2 regions of the Desulfitobacterium sp. PCE1 genome follow, and region 2 is predicted to be linked to the other one. Evidence: riboswitches for the same ligand, from Rfam matches in the RefSeq annotation. Region 2 holds a riboswitch; the other holds the start of a gene.

Region 1 (9,054 bases), 2.6 Mb from region 2:
TCCTTCTTGATACTAAATACAAAAAAGGAGGGACGATCACTATCTTTGGGATAGTTAGCGCCTCTCCTTTAGGATACACAATTTTTCTTACTTAATATGTGGTTTAAATCACTCATCGGTGTAAATTTGCTCTATGAATCGGTTTCCAGTTTTATATGGAGCCAGTATTGACTTAGATATCCCCTTCTTGAAGTAATCTTCTATAGTAAAAACTGCTGGTATATAAAGCCGCAGCCGGATTATGGCCCAACACTCTATCTTTCGTGATAAGCGTGGTAACAGGAGCCTCGGAGTATTTAATAAATAAGGAATCATGCCCCACGCATAGCCCTACTATCACATTGAGATGGGTCTTTTCCTCATTGAGGAGAGTGGCTTGAAGGACAGGGTTGCATAAGGATTCATGGCATCCCTTGTTGACCTTGAGCTCTTCTGGCACTCCTACTTGAGTCTTGTCGACTGCACCTACTTTACAAATGATACCATAGCTTTCAAGCCCCTTGGCACTAAGAATTTTGGCAAAGGTTTTTGCCTCGCTCATTAATCCCACACAGGTAGCAATACCAACCTTTTTAGCCCCGATTCGTTTAGCAAAGGCTATTATTTCCTCTACTCGAGTGAGTTTACCATAATAGGTCCCTTCGATTTCAGCTGCCGCATTGGAAAGTTTGGAAACAAGGTCATCCTTACGGTATAACTCATTAATCTCTTCTACGGTTTCTTCAGAAGTATGGGTTGTTAAGCAGAATTGAGGAAAGGTCTTGTCTCTTTTATGGCAATTTAAGAGCGCACAATCCGTGCAGCTTAACTTCTTATCCTCTTGATTCATTACCATTCTCCTTCTCTATTTGCTTATAATTTGCTTATATGCCCTTGAACATAGGGATATAACCACTCATTACAATTGTAAGATCTTAAGTCTTAAAACTCAAGGAGATTCAGACGTAGAAAAGCAGGGAGCTTTTCTCCCTGCTTTCTCATTCCTCGGATAGTGAAGGAACAAACGAGTCTTCTCCTTGCTTCACAGTTCGTGAATAAACAATCCGCTACGCAGCTTAGGTTCAAACCAAGTGGATTTGGGCGGCATCAGTCGCCCCGCATCAGATACTGCAAAAAGCTCTTGAATAGAGGTAGGGTATAGAGAAAAGGCACATTTCATATCGCTGTTGGTTCTTTTTTCAAGTTCCTGTAAACCACGGATTCCGCCCACAAAGTCAATGCGTTTATCTGTACGGATATCCATAATCTGCAGAATCGGCGTTAAGAGGTGATTCTGCAGCAAGGATACATCCAGCCCTTCTACAGGATCCGTTGAACGAATCTCTTCCCGAGCCCTCAGCTTATACCAAGTCCCTTCCAGCGCCATGCCAAAGGTAGCCTTCTCCTCAGGTTTATAAGGGGTATTTCCTATTTCCTCCAATTCAAAGCCCCTTTTAATTTCTTCCAAAAATTCGGCCTTGCTTAAACCATTAAGATCTTTCACCACTCGATTATAGTCCAAGATCAACAACTGATCGTCTGGAAAGAGCACAGAAAGGAAGAAATTAAACTCCTCTTGACCCGTATAGTTGGGATGCTCTTCTCTTCGTTTCAGCCCCACCTTAACGGCAGAAGCGGTACGATGATGTCCATCGGCAATATAGATGCTTTGAATTCCGGCAAATCCTGAAGTAATCTTCTCCAAATCCCGGTCCTCCGAGATAACCCAAACGACATGCCTTACTCCATCTGATGCCATAAAATCATAGAGAGGAGTTTTCTGTTTCACTTTTTCAATCACTTCATTAATACTTGCTTGCGAGCGGTAGGTTAAAAAGATCGGGCCCGTCTGGGCATTGCACACATCCACATGATTAATACGGTCAAGCTCTTTATCTTCCCTGGTCAATTCATGCTTTTTAATCACATCTTGAAGATAATCATCAATTGCGGCGCAACCCACCAAGCCGGTTTGAGCTCTTCCGTCCATAGTAAGCTCATAGATATAGTAACAGGGTTTGGTTTCCCGGATAAAAATCCCCTCTTGAATCATTTCCTGCAAAATTTCTCTGGCCTTTTTATAGACCTCAGGATCGTAAGGATTGAAATCCTCAGGAAAGTGAGTCTCCGGACGATCCACCTTTAAAAAAGACAGGGGTTCTTTTTTTATTTCTTCAAGGGCCTCTTCTCGATTATATACATCATAAGGGAGGGCAGCTACTTTCCTTGCTACATCTTCCCTGGGTCTTATGGCTTGAAAGGGTCTAATCCTTGCCAAAGTATTCCCTCCTCTTGAATTGAATTCAGCTTATTTTATGACGCGGACTCTCAGTACGCCGTCAATTTCTCTGAGTTTGGCAATCATCTCTGGACCGGCCGGAGTTTCGATATCGATAAGGGTATAGGCATAGGACCCTTTGCTTTTGTTCATTAAGTCCGAGATATTGACATTTTCTTTGGCTAAGGTAGAGGTGAATTGACCTAGCATATTGGGGACGTTTTTATGATTGATGGCAATCCGCCCGGCTTGGGTGCATACTCCCATATCACAATTGGGGAAATTGACAGAATTCTTGATATTGCCATGCTCAAGGTAATTCATCATCTGCTCTACAGCCATGACCGCACAGTTTTCTTCGGATTCCGCTGTGGATGCTCCTAGATGAGGAATGGCAATAACCCCTTCCACTCCGCAGACTTTTGGGTTGGGGAAGTCTGTCACATATTTGGCAACCTTTCCTGTGCCGAGAGCTTCAAGCAAAGCATCTTCATCCACCAGGGTATCCCTGGAGAAATTCAGGATAATCACGCCGTCTTTCATTTGCTCAAAAGCTTGTTTATTGAGCATTCCACGGTTGGAATCGGTTAAGGGGACATGGATGGTAATGAAATCACATTCCCGATAAATGTCTTCTACACTTTTGATGGGTTTAATATATTTAGACAGCTTCCAGGCATGTTCAACAGAAATATAGGGGTCATAACCGCAAACATCCATTTCCATTTTATTGGCGGCATTGGCTACCAAGACGCCGATGGCACCTAAGCCTATGACTCCCAGCTTCTTGCCTTTGATTTCTGTTCCGGCAAATTTAGCTTTATTCTTTTCAACCAGTTTGGCAACTTCGGGATCCGTCTGACAGGAGCTAACCCAGTTAACTCCTCCCACAAGATTCCGGGCAGCCATAATCATGGTGGCAATCACCATCTCCTTTACCCCATTGGCATTGGCACCAGGGGTGTTAAAGACGACGATTCCTTTTTCAGCGCATTTATCCAAGGGGATGTTATTGACTCCAGCTCCAGCTCGAGCAATGGCCTCAATATCAGGAGGTAATTCCAGATCGTGCATAGAGGTACTGCGGACAAGGATACCGTTAGCATCTTCGTAACGGTCTACATTAATATAGTGATCGGTAAAAAGCTTTAATCCCGCTTCGGAAATATTATTCAGGCAATTGATTTTAAACATTAAAAACACTCCTCTTTTTATAATTCTTACTTATTTTCTGCTTCAAACTTTTTCATAAACTCCACTAAATCCTTGACCCCTTGGATCGGCATGGCATTGTAAATGCTGGCCCTCATCCCTCCCACTGTACGATAGCCTTTAAGGTTCTCAAAACCTGCGGCCTTGGCTTCTTTGATAAACTTGGCATCCAACTCCTCAGAGCCTGTCACGAAGGGAACATTCATTAAGGAGCGATCCTTTTTCACCACAGTTCCTTTAAACATGTCACTGGCATCCAAGTAATCATAAAGGATGGCAGCCTTTTCCTCGTTAATCTTTTTCATAGCCTCCAGTCCGCCCAGTTTTTTGAGCCATTGGAACACTTTACCGCAGATATATATTCCGTAGACCGGCGGTGTATTATAGGCGGAGTTGTTATCGAAATGGACTTTATATTTGAGCATCGTGGGGGTCCCCGGCAAAACATCCTCCGTGATGAGGTCCTCACGAATAATGACAATCACGACCCCAGCAGGACCCACATTCTTTTGGGCTCCGGCAAAAATAAGTCCATATTTTGTAACATCAATGGGTTCAGATAGAAAATTCGAGGACATATCGGCAATCAAGGGTTTATCCCCCACATCAGGAAGTTCATTAAACTTGGTTCCAAAGATGGTATTGTTGTGGCAGATGTAGACATAGTCCGCATCCTCGGAGAATTTTAAATCTTTAAGGTCTGGAATATAGGAGTAGTTCTGGTCCTCTGATGAAGCGATGACATTGATCTTTCCGTACAGCTTTCCTTCGGAAATGGCTTTCTTGGCCCACTGTCCTGTATTCAGATGATCCGCCACCCGATTCTTCATAAGGTTCATGGGAATCATGGCAAACTGTTGGGACGCCCCTCCCTGAAGAAAGAGAATTTTATAATGTTCAGGAATATTAAGCAACTCCCTTAGATCCTGGGCGGCCTCATTCATCATCCCCTCAATCGTCTTGGAACGATGGCTCATCTCCATAACGGACATGCCCGTTCCCTGGTAATCCAGCATTTCCTCAGCGGCTTCTCTTAGGACTTCTTCGGGCAATACTGCCGGCCCTGCTGAAAAATTGTACACTCTTTTCATTTGAAATATCCCCCTTATTTATAAATATTTATGAATGTTAACATATATTGGGTTGTCCAGGGTAGATAAAAACCCACCCCAGTCTTTGGGGCGGGTATTCCGCGGTGCCACCCAAGTTCCAGCCTTTACGGTTTACGGGCAGTAAGCCCTACCACCTTCCTCCTTCGTGTCGTTAAGGAGAAACTATGGTAGTGCGGCGCGGATAATAAATAAAACCTCTCATCCCAAATCAGGGACGAGAGGTTATTCCCGCGTTGCCACCCATGTTGCCGTAATCGGCCAACTTATGTCCGCGATATCGGGCGGAACCCGTCACAATTCATCATTGGCCACTCCAGGATGGAATCCGCTTCGCTTCTATGACTGACTTGCACCAACCGTCAGCTCTCTACACATATTCGGCACCGGATGTCCCTTCATCGTGTTGGACTATAGATCTACGTTGTTATGATTCTAATCTATTACAGGCCTTTTTGTCAAGTGTTATTGCTAAAATAATTATTTCCCTGCTTCGACATTGCCTTCTAAGCCGATCTCAGACGCGATGGCGCGCATTCCATTAATGGTCTCTTCGATGATTTCATTTAAGTCCTTACCCAGGCGGTTGGCACCGGCTTCAATGACTTCCCTGTTGACATTCTCGGCGAAGCTTTTTTGCTTCCATTTCTTTTTGACCGATTTGGTGGTCAGGTCATGAAGGCTCTTGCTGGGACGAAGCAAGGCTGTGGCTGAGACCAAGCCTGTTAATTCATCGACGGTAAACAAAACATTTTCCACGTTCTCCCGGGGTTCTACATCATGGACCAGACCATAACCATGGCTTTCAATAGCCCGGATGAACTCCTCCGGCAATCCTTTGGGAGTAAGGATCTCCCGGGTTTTGCGACAGTGTTGATCAGGGTACATCTCAAAGTCGATATCATGCAATAACCCGATATTTCCCCAAAGGTCAGGATCTTCTTGATAAAGGGAGGCAAAATGGCGCATCACAGCTTCCACCGTTATGGAGTGACGCAATAAAGTCTCACTTTTTACATAGTCATTGAGAAGCTGCCAAGCAGCCTCTCTATCCCGTGTATAATCCAGCATCCGACATCCTTCTTTCTCATAGTTTATGGTTGGTCTTAACAGTCTCAATAGAATGATTAGACCTAGAACTTAGATATTGCCTAATTCTTCAAGGTTATAGGGTGTTTCCTGATAGACATAGTAGTTCAGCCAATTGGCAAAAAGCAAATTAGAATGACCTCTCCACTTGACGATGGGGGTCTTCATGGGATCGTCCCCAGGATAGTAGTTCTGAGGAATATTGATGGGTAGTCCTTGGGATATATCCCGATCATACTCCGATTTTAGGGTGTGAGGATCGTATTCGGAATGACCTGTGACAAAAATCTGCCGACCGCCCTTGGTCCCGATGAGATAGACTCCGGACTCCTCAGATTCCGAAAGAATCTCCAACTCCGGCACCTTGACAATATCTTCTTTTCTTACCTCTGTATGCCTGGAGTGGGGAACATAAAAGACATCATCAAAGCCTCTGAGCAAACGGATATCCTTGCAGTTTAAGGTATGAGGGAATACGCCGAACATTTTTGCTTGTAAAGGATACTTGGGAACACCAAAGAAGTGATAAAGCCCCGCCTGGGCTCCCCAGCAAATGAAAAGCGTGGAAAAGACGTTGCTCTTACTCCAATCCATAATCTTCTGCAGTTCCGGCCAAAAATCAACCTCTTCAAAGGGCATCTGCTCAATGGGGGCACCCGTAATAATCATTCCGTCAAATTTTTGATCTTTAATACTGTCAAAGGTCTGATAATACTTAATGAGGTATTCTTCCGGGGTATTCTTAGAGAGATGGGTTTCCGGATAAAGAAGGGTAATGTCCACTTGCAAAGGAGAATTCCCTAAGAGCCTAAGAATCTGTGTTTCCGTCACGATCTTATTGGGCATGAGATTTAGAATGACAATGCTAAGAGGGCGAATGTCCTGATGCTCGGCACGCCTCTCTTCCATAATAAAAACATCTTCTTTGGTGAGTATTTCTGCTGCAGGCAGGCCATCGGGTACATTAATCGGCATAGTATTCTCCCTTCAATACACTTAAAAATAAAGAAAACCTCTTTCCGAGAAAGAGGGCATCGCCAAAAGTTCCTCTCTCATCTATCAATGCTTCCATCGCAGGAATTAGCACCGTTGTATTCATCAGAATACCGGTTGCTGGGTTTCATCGGGCCAGTCCCTCCACCACTCTTGATAAGAAATGGGATGTATTTAATTGCTGACGATGAAAATCGTCATTGGCACTATATTATTATATCTTTTCTTTAAAGTCAATCTGCTCTATAACAAAAATATTTTGAAGCACACTATATAATATAACAGATTCCTTCATGTTGTAGGCATACGGGCAGATGCGGAAAAGCTTTTGCTCGGGTCGAGTAGCTTTACGCACAACGCTCACTCTATAGCTCCAGAGCTGGTCAACTCGCTTTCTTAACAGCTACGCCAAACCCCGCTGCTTTCTGCATGTGAACCGGTGGCTTCGCTACGTTAAGAAAGCCTCGTTGACCCGGTCGCTCTTCCGCTAAAGCCGTTCCCTTTTGTGCGTAAAGCTACACTTGCGGGGCCTTTTTACTTCTGCATCGTGTGGCTGGACTTTTAGCCCTTACTTCTTTTCCGGGCCTTTTTAAGGGCAGCTGGCGATGCCGTAGGCAGTACCAGCGGAGGATGAAAAGCTCATCCGGGCCGGGTACTTATCCTACACCTGCACCGCTCAAACCCGAAAAGCAGCCCAAGGATTTTGCTTTAAGGCAGAGAACGGATTCTAAGCGAGCAGGGTAGCAATCTTCGCGAAAAGACTGCAGCGGAGTCGGGTTGGAAACAGGACGTTTCCAACCGGCCATTGAGCAGGAGCGATTTAGCCGGGCACCCGACGCAGCGGAAGTCTTGAGCGATTAGATTGCTCCGCGCAGCTTATGGAGTGAACGCCGAAAGCAAAATCCTGGAGAACTAGCTTTCCGGGCCTTTTTCATACTAGAAGACGGCTCTCTCCAACTAAAAGCAGGATGAGAACCGTCTTTTTCTTCATTATCCTTAGACCTATCCTATTACTAAAGTTTTCCGCCTTCGACAATTAACTCTTCAGGTTTTACATCATCTCCGTACACGGGGAGAAGAGTCTTTTTATAAGCTTGCCCCACAAAATCCTCCTTACCAATCGCTTCCAACTCTTGATTAATCCAGTTTAAGAGTTCGGTGTTGCCCTTCTTTACTGCCGGAGCAATTGTGTCCGTTCCGCCTAAAGTAGGTACACCTACAGAGAAGCCGGGATTAGATTTTGCCCAAGCAAGCACTTCCGTATTGTCATGAGCTAACGCGGCCCCTCGACCATCTTTTAAAGCTTCAAAAGCTTCCGTGTTTTGATCATACTTGAGAAGTTCGAGGTCAGGGTGATTCTTGGTTAAATAATCTTGAGCTGTGGTTCCTTTATTGACAATAACTTTCTTCCCTTTAAGCTGGTCGATGGAGGTAATCAGAGCCCCGTCAGGTGATACGAGCCCTAGAGAAACCTTCATGTAAGGATTGGCAAAATCAACCTTTTGCTTTCTTTCCTCCGTGACTGTGAAATTAGCCATGATGATATCTACCTTGTTGGATTCAAGATAAGGGACTCTGTTGGCAGCCTCAACCAATACGAATTCCACTTTGGATTCGTCCCCCAAAAGGTCTTTAGCAAAACGCTTGGCAATTTCCACGTCAAAGCCTTGATTCTGTCCATTGGAATCCACATACCCAAAAGGCGGTTTGTCGCTGAATACTCCAATCCTTAAGGTACCACGCTGTTTAATCTCTTCTAAAGATCCTGCTGAGGACGTACCATTTGAGTTATTTGCTGGGTTGGCTCCTGCTTGGCTGCACCCCACAAGCCCTCCAAGGAGTAAAGCGCCTGCTAGTGCGAGGGACAATAATCTCTTCATCTTTTTCATCTTTTCTCTCAACCTTTCTTTGCTTTTTTGTACTCTAGTATTGGAATATATTAAGAAATCGCCTAGCCCGATCCGTGCGGGGATTATTAAAGAACTCCTGAGGTCCAGCAATCTCACAAATATCACCTGAATCCATGAAAACGATTCGATCAGCCACAGCCTGGGCGAAACCCATTTCATGAGTGACGATAATCATGGTCATTCCTTGTTTGGCCAAACCCAGCATAACATCAAGAACTTCTCGAACCATTTCCGGATCAAGGGATGCTGTCACCTCGTCAAAAAGCATCATCTCGGGATTCATACATAAGGCCCTGACGATAGCGATTCTCTGCTTCTGACCTCCGGACAACTCCCTTGGAAAAGCGTTTATTCTATCATATAACCCGACTCTTTCCAAGAGGACCTTGGCTTGCTCCAGCACTTGGCTTCTACCCCTGTTCTGAACTTTCGTGGGGCCAAGAAGAATATTCTCAAGCACCGTCATATGGGGAAAAAGATCATA
Region 2 (9,054 bases):
ACGCTGTATCTGACCAATCCCTTCCTTAATCGAATTTTCCCTTTTATAGACCTCAACATAGTCATATGGTATCAATACCGATTTAAATTCGAATAGCAGTAAACTATCTTCAAGTGTTCCAAGAAAATCAAATTCTACATCTTTGCCATCATAAGCTTGGAACGAAATAGAATTAGTGTTTACCTGAATTGTTTCTATCTTTTTTAATTGATAAGTTAACTTTTTTTCAAATTCTTTACCGACGGGGTTTAAAACAACATTATGAATTTGTAATATTTTCTCTACAAAACGCTCAAGATTCATTTGAGCAATTAATGACTCACAAAATAAAATCTGGTTATCATTTATTTTAATCAGGGGTCTCGAAAAAATATCTCCACTATTTGATCTTATGTTTTCATCATAAATAAAATATCGGAGCAATTTTTTAGATTTATCTTTTTGCATATCATACACATTCGAAAACTCATCAACTAAATACTCTATGTTTATTACTGGAACTAAATATTTGTAAGACGAATAATCTTCTTCATCGAAATTACTTTGGGTTGCAGTAATATAGACTTGAGAATATGTATAAAGAAAACCATACATCAAAAGAATGTCATTTATCGTCATTTTATTAAATACGCATTCAAAATAAAATTTTTTACTTAATGACTTATATACTGAAATGATTGTTTCAGTATATAAGCTTGCTTTTCTAAATAAATCAATATTCATATGAAAATTTTCTACTGCATCCAAGTTCATTTTCATTGCAAGAAGTCCTATACTTTTCATAACTTCTTGCATGGTCTCTTTGTCAGAATGCTTTATCATGTTAACATAATGTTGGTATTCCCGTCTTATAGAAGCAACAAGATGAGCCTTATATTTGTCTTTATGTTTTGGGGAAAAAACATATATTTTTTGCCCATTTTGTTCTTCACGTTCTAACCTCCATTCGGAATATCTAAATTTCTCTTCCAGACTTTCATACATTGCTCGTTGTTGGGCAATGTAAGTCATTTCTTGAAATTCCGGTAAGTTAAAGGCATGTATATCTCCATGATCTATCACATCATCCTTTTTCAAATCAGACTTTTTTACAGCATATAGATATTTTATTAATATATCTAAGGAATCTAATAATCCTTCATAATTATCTGCAAATGATATTTTTTGAGTTGGATTATTGTCTACTGCCCTACTCGCTACATTCTTTTCCATTCCGGTAACAAAAGGCTGCTTGCTATGCTCAGCTAATAACTGTTTTTGCATCAGTCGACTTTGATCCTGAATAAAAATGCAAATCAGCCTTAATTGTTTTGATAATGAGTAATTCGAAAACTTGTTTTCATTCAACTTTTTAGTATTATTGAAATTGTTATGATAAAAAACATCATTATACAAAAGCACTTCCAACAATGATTCAATAAAGACTTCAGAATATTCACGTTTCTGAGTCTGCTCCAATGTTATAGATAATATTAATAATACCTTTTTAAATTCATTCTCATTAAAATTTAAGCTCATAGGACTTTTTAATGCATTAGATAATAGTAGTCCTCTTTTGAAAGTATCCGGTTCCGTTTCGCCTAATTCCAGAAGCACTTCTACACATTTATTTATTCGGTTATTGGCATATGCCTTTTTGTAAGCCTGGTATCTATTTAGTTTGTTGGTGTCATCTATATCCTCAAATCTGAATTTAAGCTCTTTATATACTTCTTCACTAATTTCACCATTAGCCCTCATGTTTTCCAAAACTTCTTCTGGAGATGTAAGAGCATCATCGTCTAAACTTATTTTGAATTCTTTCATGTTGATTTCCTCTTCCCTGTAAAAACTCACCCACAGATTTCTCCCCTTCCTCATTTTTATTACTGTAGGCGGATTTAATATATTGCCGATGCTCTAAACAAGAATCAGCCAAATAAGTGAAGCTAAAATATCCCATCTATTCCACTTTCGTTTAATGCTAAGCAGCACCTTCCAAACTGGTTTTACAGCAGGGGAAGACTAATTGCAAAAAGCCCCCCGGAGCTGCCGAGAGGGGGTTACACCACCTAAGAATATCTACGTTACTACTTGGCCCGACTACCCTTTTTTCTCCTTGATTTCCTCCTGGACCTCCAGTGGTTTACTATGAAAATCAGAATAAGGATAGGCCATACCCACAAAGGTACTGAACTGATTATTGTCCAGATGGTCATGAATGCATAATAAATAATATCCAATGGATTGTAGTTCAGCTCTATAATCTCTCACCCTCTTCTGTAATTTATGGTGAGACAATTATCTCATATAATCCACACTCACAACAAGCTCGACATAACCGGATACTCAACCTCTTCCCCCGTACCGCCGGTCATCGGTTTTAGTCCGCTATGAATAAATGACGCCCTGTGCAAGGCCAAGGAACCGTGCTTTCTTCTAATACCGTCAATTGCCTTATCCAGATCTCTCTGCTTCTCATTCAGTTCATTGAATAAACTCATCTGCAGAAACTCATTGCTGCACAGTTCCGCCGCGCTTACGCCCAGATGTCTCAACGGCTGTCCCCGCCATAATTCATCAAACAGCTCACATGCTGTCTGGTGGATAAAATTTGTACTATCCGTGGGGTCGTAAAGTTTCCTCTGATGAGAACGGTAGAGAAATTCATTGTCCTTAATCGATATAGCCACAAGCCGACAGCAATATCCCGCTGCACGAATCCTCGATGCCACAGTCTCCACCAAGGAGAGCAAGACGAGGTATGCTTCTCTGCAGTTATCGACATCGAATGGTAAAGTCGTTGAGTTTCCCATGCTTTTCACCACCGGATGCCTATTGATGCGGACCAAGGAAACATCCCTGCCATTGGCATAGTTCCAAACCAATCTCCCATGTGACTTTAAGAAAAGTTCCAACCATTTAGGATCCGAGCTAGCCAGCTCGCCGATTGTCCGTACTCTGCGGTCATAAAGTTTTTTCGATGTTGCCCTTCCGACCGCAAAAAGTTCTTCCACTGGCAGGGGCCACATTTTTTCAGGGACCTCCTCTGGGAACAAAGTATGTACCCTATCCGGCTTTTGGAGTCCTGATCCCATTTTCGCTAAGAGTTTATTGCTCGACACACCAACGTTGATGGTAAACCCGAGTTCTTCCCGAATCCGGTCTTTGATTCGGTGGGCAACTTCGATCGGGTCACCAAAAAGTGTTTGGCAGCCGGTATATTCCAAAAAATACTCATCCACCGAGTACTGCTCCACAAGGGGTGAATACTCGCGGAGGATATTTCCCATGGCGGTGCTACATCGCATATACAAAGAATAATCCGGTGGAACAATAATTAACTCCGGACACTTTGCTTTGGCTTCCCAAATCGTCTCTCCCGTTTTAATGCCAAACTTTTTTGCGGGAATCGACTTGGCCAGCACTATGCCATGTCTGGTTTGGGGATCACCTCCCACCAAGCTCGGTACAGTCCTGAGATCTAAAGCATCACCGTGTAATAATCCATTTATTGCCTCCCAACTCAGATAAGCCAAATTCGCATTCACGTGCATTATCACTCTGCTTTCCATACTTATATTTAACAAAGCATCAAACTGTCAGTTTTGAAGAAATCATACACTACCCTGTTGTCCTATTTAACAATGAACCGGTTAACGACAAGTTCATGGAGTTTTTTCATTATGAAAAACCTAATATTATTCTCTAGTCAACTAATATGGAAATTTGCCGTAAACTGATAAGAAAGAACATGGCCATCAGTTTCTTTTCAGAATTTACCGAATCATTTTTTAATCCCCGCCGTCTGACCTCAATCCCCCTTGAAGGCCCTTTAAAGTCCTATATCGGCTTTGTCACCGCCAAGAAGCAACCTCTCTCTGCCGTGAGCAAAGAATTTATTTCTATTGTGGAAGAAGTATTAAGTGACCACTTGCAGAAGAAAGGAAATCTACATGATACTAACTAGTGCATTCAGCTTGCTCTCTGGCATAATGTTGGTCCTCTGTCAAGATTTTGGCTATCACAGTGGGCAACTTTTCGCTTGACGCTACTACCGGAACACACATGTCCCCAAACGCGATCGTGGAGTCTTTTCCTTATTCATCATCATGGTTTTCATCCTGAATGGTGATAACTTTGAGCCCAGAAGACGGCTCTCCATTTATGAATTCCGCCTCTCCCTCCTGCTGCGCTTTTAAAAGGATATCCATGGCATCTGCGACTTTAGCCGCCAGTTGAAAATACATCTTTTCATAATCCGTCATTTAATCTATACCCCCTATTTCAAGCAGCGGCAAGGCTCAAGGTCTTGACCCGGTTCTGCCGTCTGCTTTTATAGGGGAAATTAAAAAGCACATGCGAGGTTTTTTTCACCCTACACATGCGCTATGCTTCGTTATCTGCTGAATCCTAAACACCTAACCCCGTTCAACCGGAAGCAAACCGGCTGTAAACAGAAAAGCAATCCGCATAACCGGTATGCGAACAGTTCCTTTCCGCTGCCAGGGTCAGGAATAGGCTGAATCTCCTGCTGCGTGAAGCCGCACAGTCTGTTCCCCGCCCCATCCCACTATACCCATCTCACCCGCAGCACAGGCACTTTGCTTGTGCAGAAACGGGCAGCGTTGTATAATAAGAATGTCGTCGTGGACAGCTTGACTGTTACGTGTAGGTGCCAACACACCTGCTCGTGCCTGGAAGTGCTCCAACACTTTCAGGTCACGGCGACTTTTTAATTTCCACCTATTTCTAATTATAGCTTTTTTGAGGGGAATTGCAAGGCATGGGAGAGCGGGAATCATCATAAACCTTTTTATTGAATCACCTTGCGCAAACTACTTCCTTGATTCCTTTGCGGTTAGCCGATTCCACAGCTTGTTCCTGTGTAAAGCTTTCCAGACACATCTCCACACGTTTTCCTGGTTGGCGGAGTTTCCGGGCTTCAGCGATAACTTTTGAAACATCACTGCCATAGACAAGAACTTCCGGGATTTCAGCATTGGAGCAGGTCATTTGCTCGATGATAGCCTTTAGATTGATAGCAAACCCTGTAGCAGGGGCATCCTCCCCAAATTCACCGTATAGGGAGTCATAACGCCCTCCTTCAACAACAGGGAAGCCCACTCCGGGAACATAGCCTTCAAAGACTGCACCCGTATAATAACTAAAGCCACGTAAAATCCCCAGATCCAGGGACACATAGTCCTGAACTCCGAAAATCTTTAAGTATTGATACACCTGCCTCAGGGCATCCACTGCTTCCAGCAAGGAAGGCCGCCGGCTCCACTCCAGAACCTGATCCAGCATATCCTCTTTACCATGAAGATGGGGAAGCTTTAAAAGAACGTCCTGAATCTTTAATTCAAAACCGTAGTCCTTAACCAACCGCTCAATCCCCACAAAATCCTTGCGGGCCAGCTTCTCTTGATAATGGAGCTGGAATTCCTGAGGAACTCCCAACTCAGCCATAATACCTTTAAATATACCCATATGTCCCAAATTGATTTGAAAACCCATTCCGCCGATTTTGCGGAGAGCTTCAATCGCTAAGGCGACTACTTCGGCATCCGCCGCAGGGGAGGCTGATCCGATAAGCTCTACTCCTACTTGCCTGAATTCTTGTTTATGAGATTTAGAATAGCGGAAGACATCCGCTGCGTAACATAATCGCAAAGGAAAGGCAGTCCCCCGCATCCGGGTGCTGACCATCCGGGCGATGGGAGTGGTTAACTCCGGACGCAGCACCAGGACATGGCCCTGACGATCAAAGAGCTTAAAGAAACTATCCCCTTCTTCTTCGACCGGCTGGATGCATGCCCCATACTCCAAGGTCGGAGTGACAACCTTCTGATAAGCCCATGCTTTGAATAAATCCAGCGCAGAGGCCTCTGCCCGCTCTTGTAAGGCTAACTCATCTGGAAGAATATCATGCATCCCTTTCGGGATTCTTAAGCCCAAAGAACTTCGCGGCATATTAGTCCTCCTCCTTTTCCTTCTCCTCTAAACGCTTCAGGACCATTTGATAACCATCTGCCCCAAAATACAAACACCTCTTGACCCGACTAATAGTAGCCGTGCTGGCACCTGTGGATTGAGCAATAGTGGTGTAGGTCACATTCTTTTCAAGAAGTTTGGCCACTTCCAGGCGCTGAGCCAGGGACTTAATCTCCGCCACCGTAGCGATATCCTGAAAGAACCTATAGCATTCTTCCCGATCCTTTAATAATAAAAGAGCGTCAAAAAGCGCATCCGTTAAGGAATCACGCAAGCGCTGATCAATTCCCTTAAAATCATCGTCATTATATTCATTCATCATCGATCATCTCCTTATACTTCTATACTTTAATTTATTAAAGTATGAGGTCCTTGTCAATATTCATAATCCTTCTTAAGAAAATTTGTTTAAAAAAGAAATGTCCTTTGATCATAATAAGAACTGTTGTAAAAATTGCTTGCCAAAACCCTATGCTCTATGTTAATATATTGTCTATCAAGATTTCGACTGAAACTTGTCTAAAAATCAATACACACTCTTATCCAGAGTAGGTGGAGGGACTGGCCCGATGAAACCCGGCAACCGACATGAAAATGCACGGTGCTAAATCCTGCAGGAAATACTGGGAGATGAGAGGAAACCCGACTATAACTCCGCGGATTTCCTCGTGGAGTTTTTTATTATATTTTATATTGAGTTAGAACCTAACGAGGAGGAACAGCGTTGATTAGAATTGAGAACTTAACAAAGGTTTACACCTCCCGCAAAGAGCAAGTTGTAGCCATTCAAGATATCTCCCTTCATATTCCCAAAGGCGCTATATACGGCATCATCGGTTTAAGCGGCGCAGGTAAAAGTACCCTGGTCCGTTGCATCAATCGCTTGGAAGAGCCTACCGGCGGTAAAATCGTGATCGATGGTCAGGACTTGACGGCGATGTCTGCTCCTGAGCTCCGGCAAGCCCGCCAAAAGATCGGCATGATCTTTCAGCACTTCCATCTGCTCCAGTCCCGCACCGTTTTTGATAATATTGCCTTTCCCTTAGAGATTGCCGGTTTTAAAAAACCGGAGATAGAAGAACGAGTTAAGGAACTTCTCCCCTTAGTCGGTTTGGAAGATAAAGCTTATGCCTATCCTTCCCAGCTTAGCGGCGGTCAAAAGCAAAGAGTGGGGATTGCTCGTGCATTAGCCACCAATCCCAAAGTACTCCTTTGTGATGAAGCCACCTCTGCCCTTGACCCCCAAACCACTTTATCCATATTGGATCTCTTAAAGGATATCAACCAACGCTTCGGCTTAACCATCATCATGATTACTCACGAAATGAAAGTGGTTAAAGAGATCTGTACCGATGTGGCCGTCATCCATGAGTCAAAAATCGCCGAACAAGGACCGGTGGAATCTGTCTTTATTCACCCCCAGTCCAGTGTTGCCAAAGAATTTATCTCTACCGTATTTCCTAATGAGCTGCCTGGGGATTTGCTCCGTGAACTGGCCACACATCCCAATTCCCAGATCGTACGCATCCAATTCTTAGGCTCACGGGCCTCGGACCCTATCATTGCCGATCTTATGAAAGAATGTGAAGTTCGGGCCAACATCCTCTACGGAAGTATCGACCACCTCCGCTCCACTCTCTTTGGCACCCTGACTTTGGAGCTCCAAGGAGAGCCCGAGCAGCTGGCTTCAGCTCATCAATATCTTGCTCAGCGCGAACTTAAAGTGGAGGTGATCAAGCATGTTTGATTTTACCAATCCCCAATACTGGGAAACCATCTATCGACTTCTGGTCCCTGCCACAGGAGATACTTTATATATGGTTATCGTCTCCACTCTGCTGGCCTATCTTATGGGCGTTCCCCTTGGGGTTATTCTGGTCATCTCTTCCCCCGAGCATATCTCACCCAATCCCTGGATAGAACGCACCCTCGGGACGGTGATCAACATCTTCCGTTCAATACCCTTCATCATTTTGCTCTTGCTCTTGATTCCCGTCACTCAGGCCATTGTCGGTACCTATATCGGTACAACGGCGGCAATAGTACCTTTAGTCATTGCCACAGCACCTTTCGTAGCCCGCATGGTGGAAAATTCACTGAAAGAAGTTCCTTATGGAGTCATTGAAGCAGCTTTATCCATGGGTTCTTCCCCTTGGCAAATTATCTGTAAAGTTCTTTTACCCGAGGCTAAAGCCTCTCTCGTCTTAGGCGTCGCTATCACTACCATCAGTGTCGTTGGGTATACCGCCATGGCGGGAGCCGTAGGAGGCGGTGGCTTGGGAGATGTCGCCATACGCTATGGACAACACCGTTTTCGGACCGATGTTATGTTTATGACCGTCATCATCCTTGTGATCATCGTCCAATTCGTCCAACTCTTTGGCACCAAACTGGCTCGCCGGATTAATCACCACTAAGCATGTTCCAAGCTCTCACTCAAATTCATGCCGGGCGATACCGGTACTCCGTCATGTTCTTTGAGGAGAAGGCTTGAGCATATATCTTCTAAAGGGTATCTCACAGAAATGTCTTCATGTGTATCTTCAGAGGAAAAGAAAGAAGAATTTAAGGAGGAAATAAGAATGAAACGTAAACTCTCGACTTTAATTATCGGCTCCGTAGTAGCCCTATCCTTGGTACTTACCGGGTGCGGAAGCACCCCTCAAAAAGCCGATACTCCGCCCAACTCCGGTAATGCTAATGAGCCTGTGACAATCAAAGTAGGCGCTACTCCCGTTCCCCATGCCGAACTTCTTGAATTCGTCCAACCTAAATTAGCAGAACAAGGTATCAATCTGGAAATCGTCGATTTTACGGATTACGCTCTTCCTAACCCAGCCGTTAACGACGGAGTCATCGACGCCAACTTCTTCCAACACACTCCTTACCTGGATACCTACCTTGCTCAAGGCATGAAGCTGGCAATCATCGGCACCGTGCATATTGAGCCCATGGGCTTCTACTCTAAAAAAGTAACCAAAATCGATGAGCTCAAAGACGGTGATGCTATTGCCATCCCTAACGATCCCTCCAATGGCGGCCGCGCTTTAGCCGTCTTAGAACAAGCCGGATTGATTA

The links. A riboswitch is a leader RNA that binds a small molecule or an ion and turns the genes downstream of it on or off. The one in region 2 is predicted to bind S-adenosylmethionine.
Region 1: another riboswitch for S-adenosylmethionine. It lies ahead of metA (homoserine O-succinyltransferase); the one in region 2 lies ahead of DESPCE1_RS0106390 (methionine ABC transporter ATP-binding protein).

Annotation. Positions count from the first base shown of each region.
Region 1 covers NZ_KB913023.1:3,914,941-3,923,994, forward strand. The annotation lists gene DESPCE1_RS0119355 (DUF1847 domain-containing protein) at 173-829, opposite strand; gene DESPCE1_RS0119360 (DUF1015 domain-containing protein) at 1,022-2,257, opposite strand; gene DESPCE1_RS0119365 (phosphoglycerate dehydrogenase) at 2,288-3,451, opposite strand; gene serC (3-phosphoserine/phosphohydroxythreonine transaminase) at 3,478-4,560, opposite strand; gene DESPCE1_RS0119375 (HDIG domain-containing metalloprotein) at 5,059-5,649, opposite strand; gene metA (homoserine O-succinyltransferase) at 5,719-6,642, opposite strand; SAM riboswitch class I at 6,717-6,823, opposite strand; partial or broken gene DESPCE1_RS24225 (hypothetical protein) at 7,438-7,632, shown strand; gene DESPCE1_RS0119385 (cysteine ABC transporter substrate-binding protein) at 7,674-8,549, opposite strand; gene DESPCE1_RS0119390 (amino acid ABC transporter ATP-binding protein) at 8,584-9,054, opposite strand, start outside.
Region 2 covers NZ_KB913023.1:1,286,343-1,295,396, reverse strand. The annotation lists gene DESPCE1_RS0106435 (hypothetical protein) at 1-1,806, opposite strand, end outside; gene DESPCE1_RS22940 (hypothetical protein) at 2,083-2,253, opposite strand; gene DESPCE1_RS0106420 (DNA polymerase IV) at 2,301-3,554, opposite strand; gene DESPCE1_RS0106415 (hypothetical protein) at 3,734-3,949, shown strand; gene DESPCE1_RS23175 (hypothetical protein) at 4,080-4,247, opposite strand; gene DESPCE1_RS23630 (hypothetical protein) at 4,491-4,661, opposite strand; gene hisZ (ATP phosphoribosyltransferase regulatory subunit) at 4,804-5,955, opposite strand; gene DESPCE1_RS0106395 (YerC/YecD family TrpR-related protein) at 5,957-6,298, opposite strand; SAM riboswitch class I at 6,513-6,613, shown strand; gene DESPCE1_RS0106390 (methionine ABC transporter ATP-binding protein) at 6,701-7,723, shown strand; gene DESPCE1_RS0106385 (methionine ABC transporter permease) at 7,716-8,393, shown strand; gene DESPCE1_RS0106380 (MetQ/NlpA family ABC transporter substrate-binding protein) at 8,559-9,054, shown strand, end outside.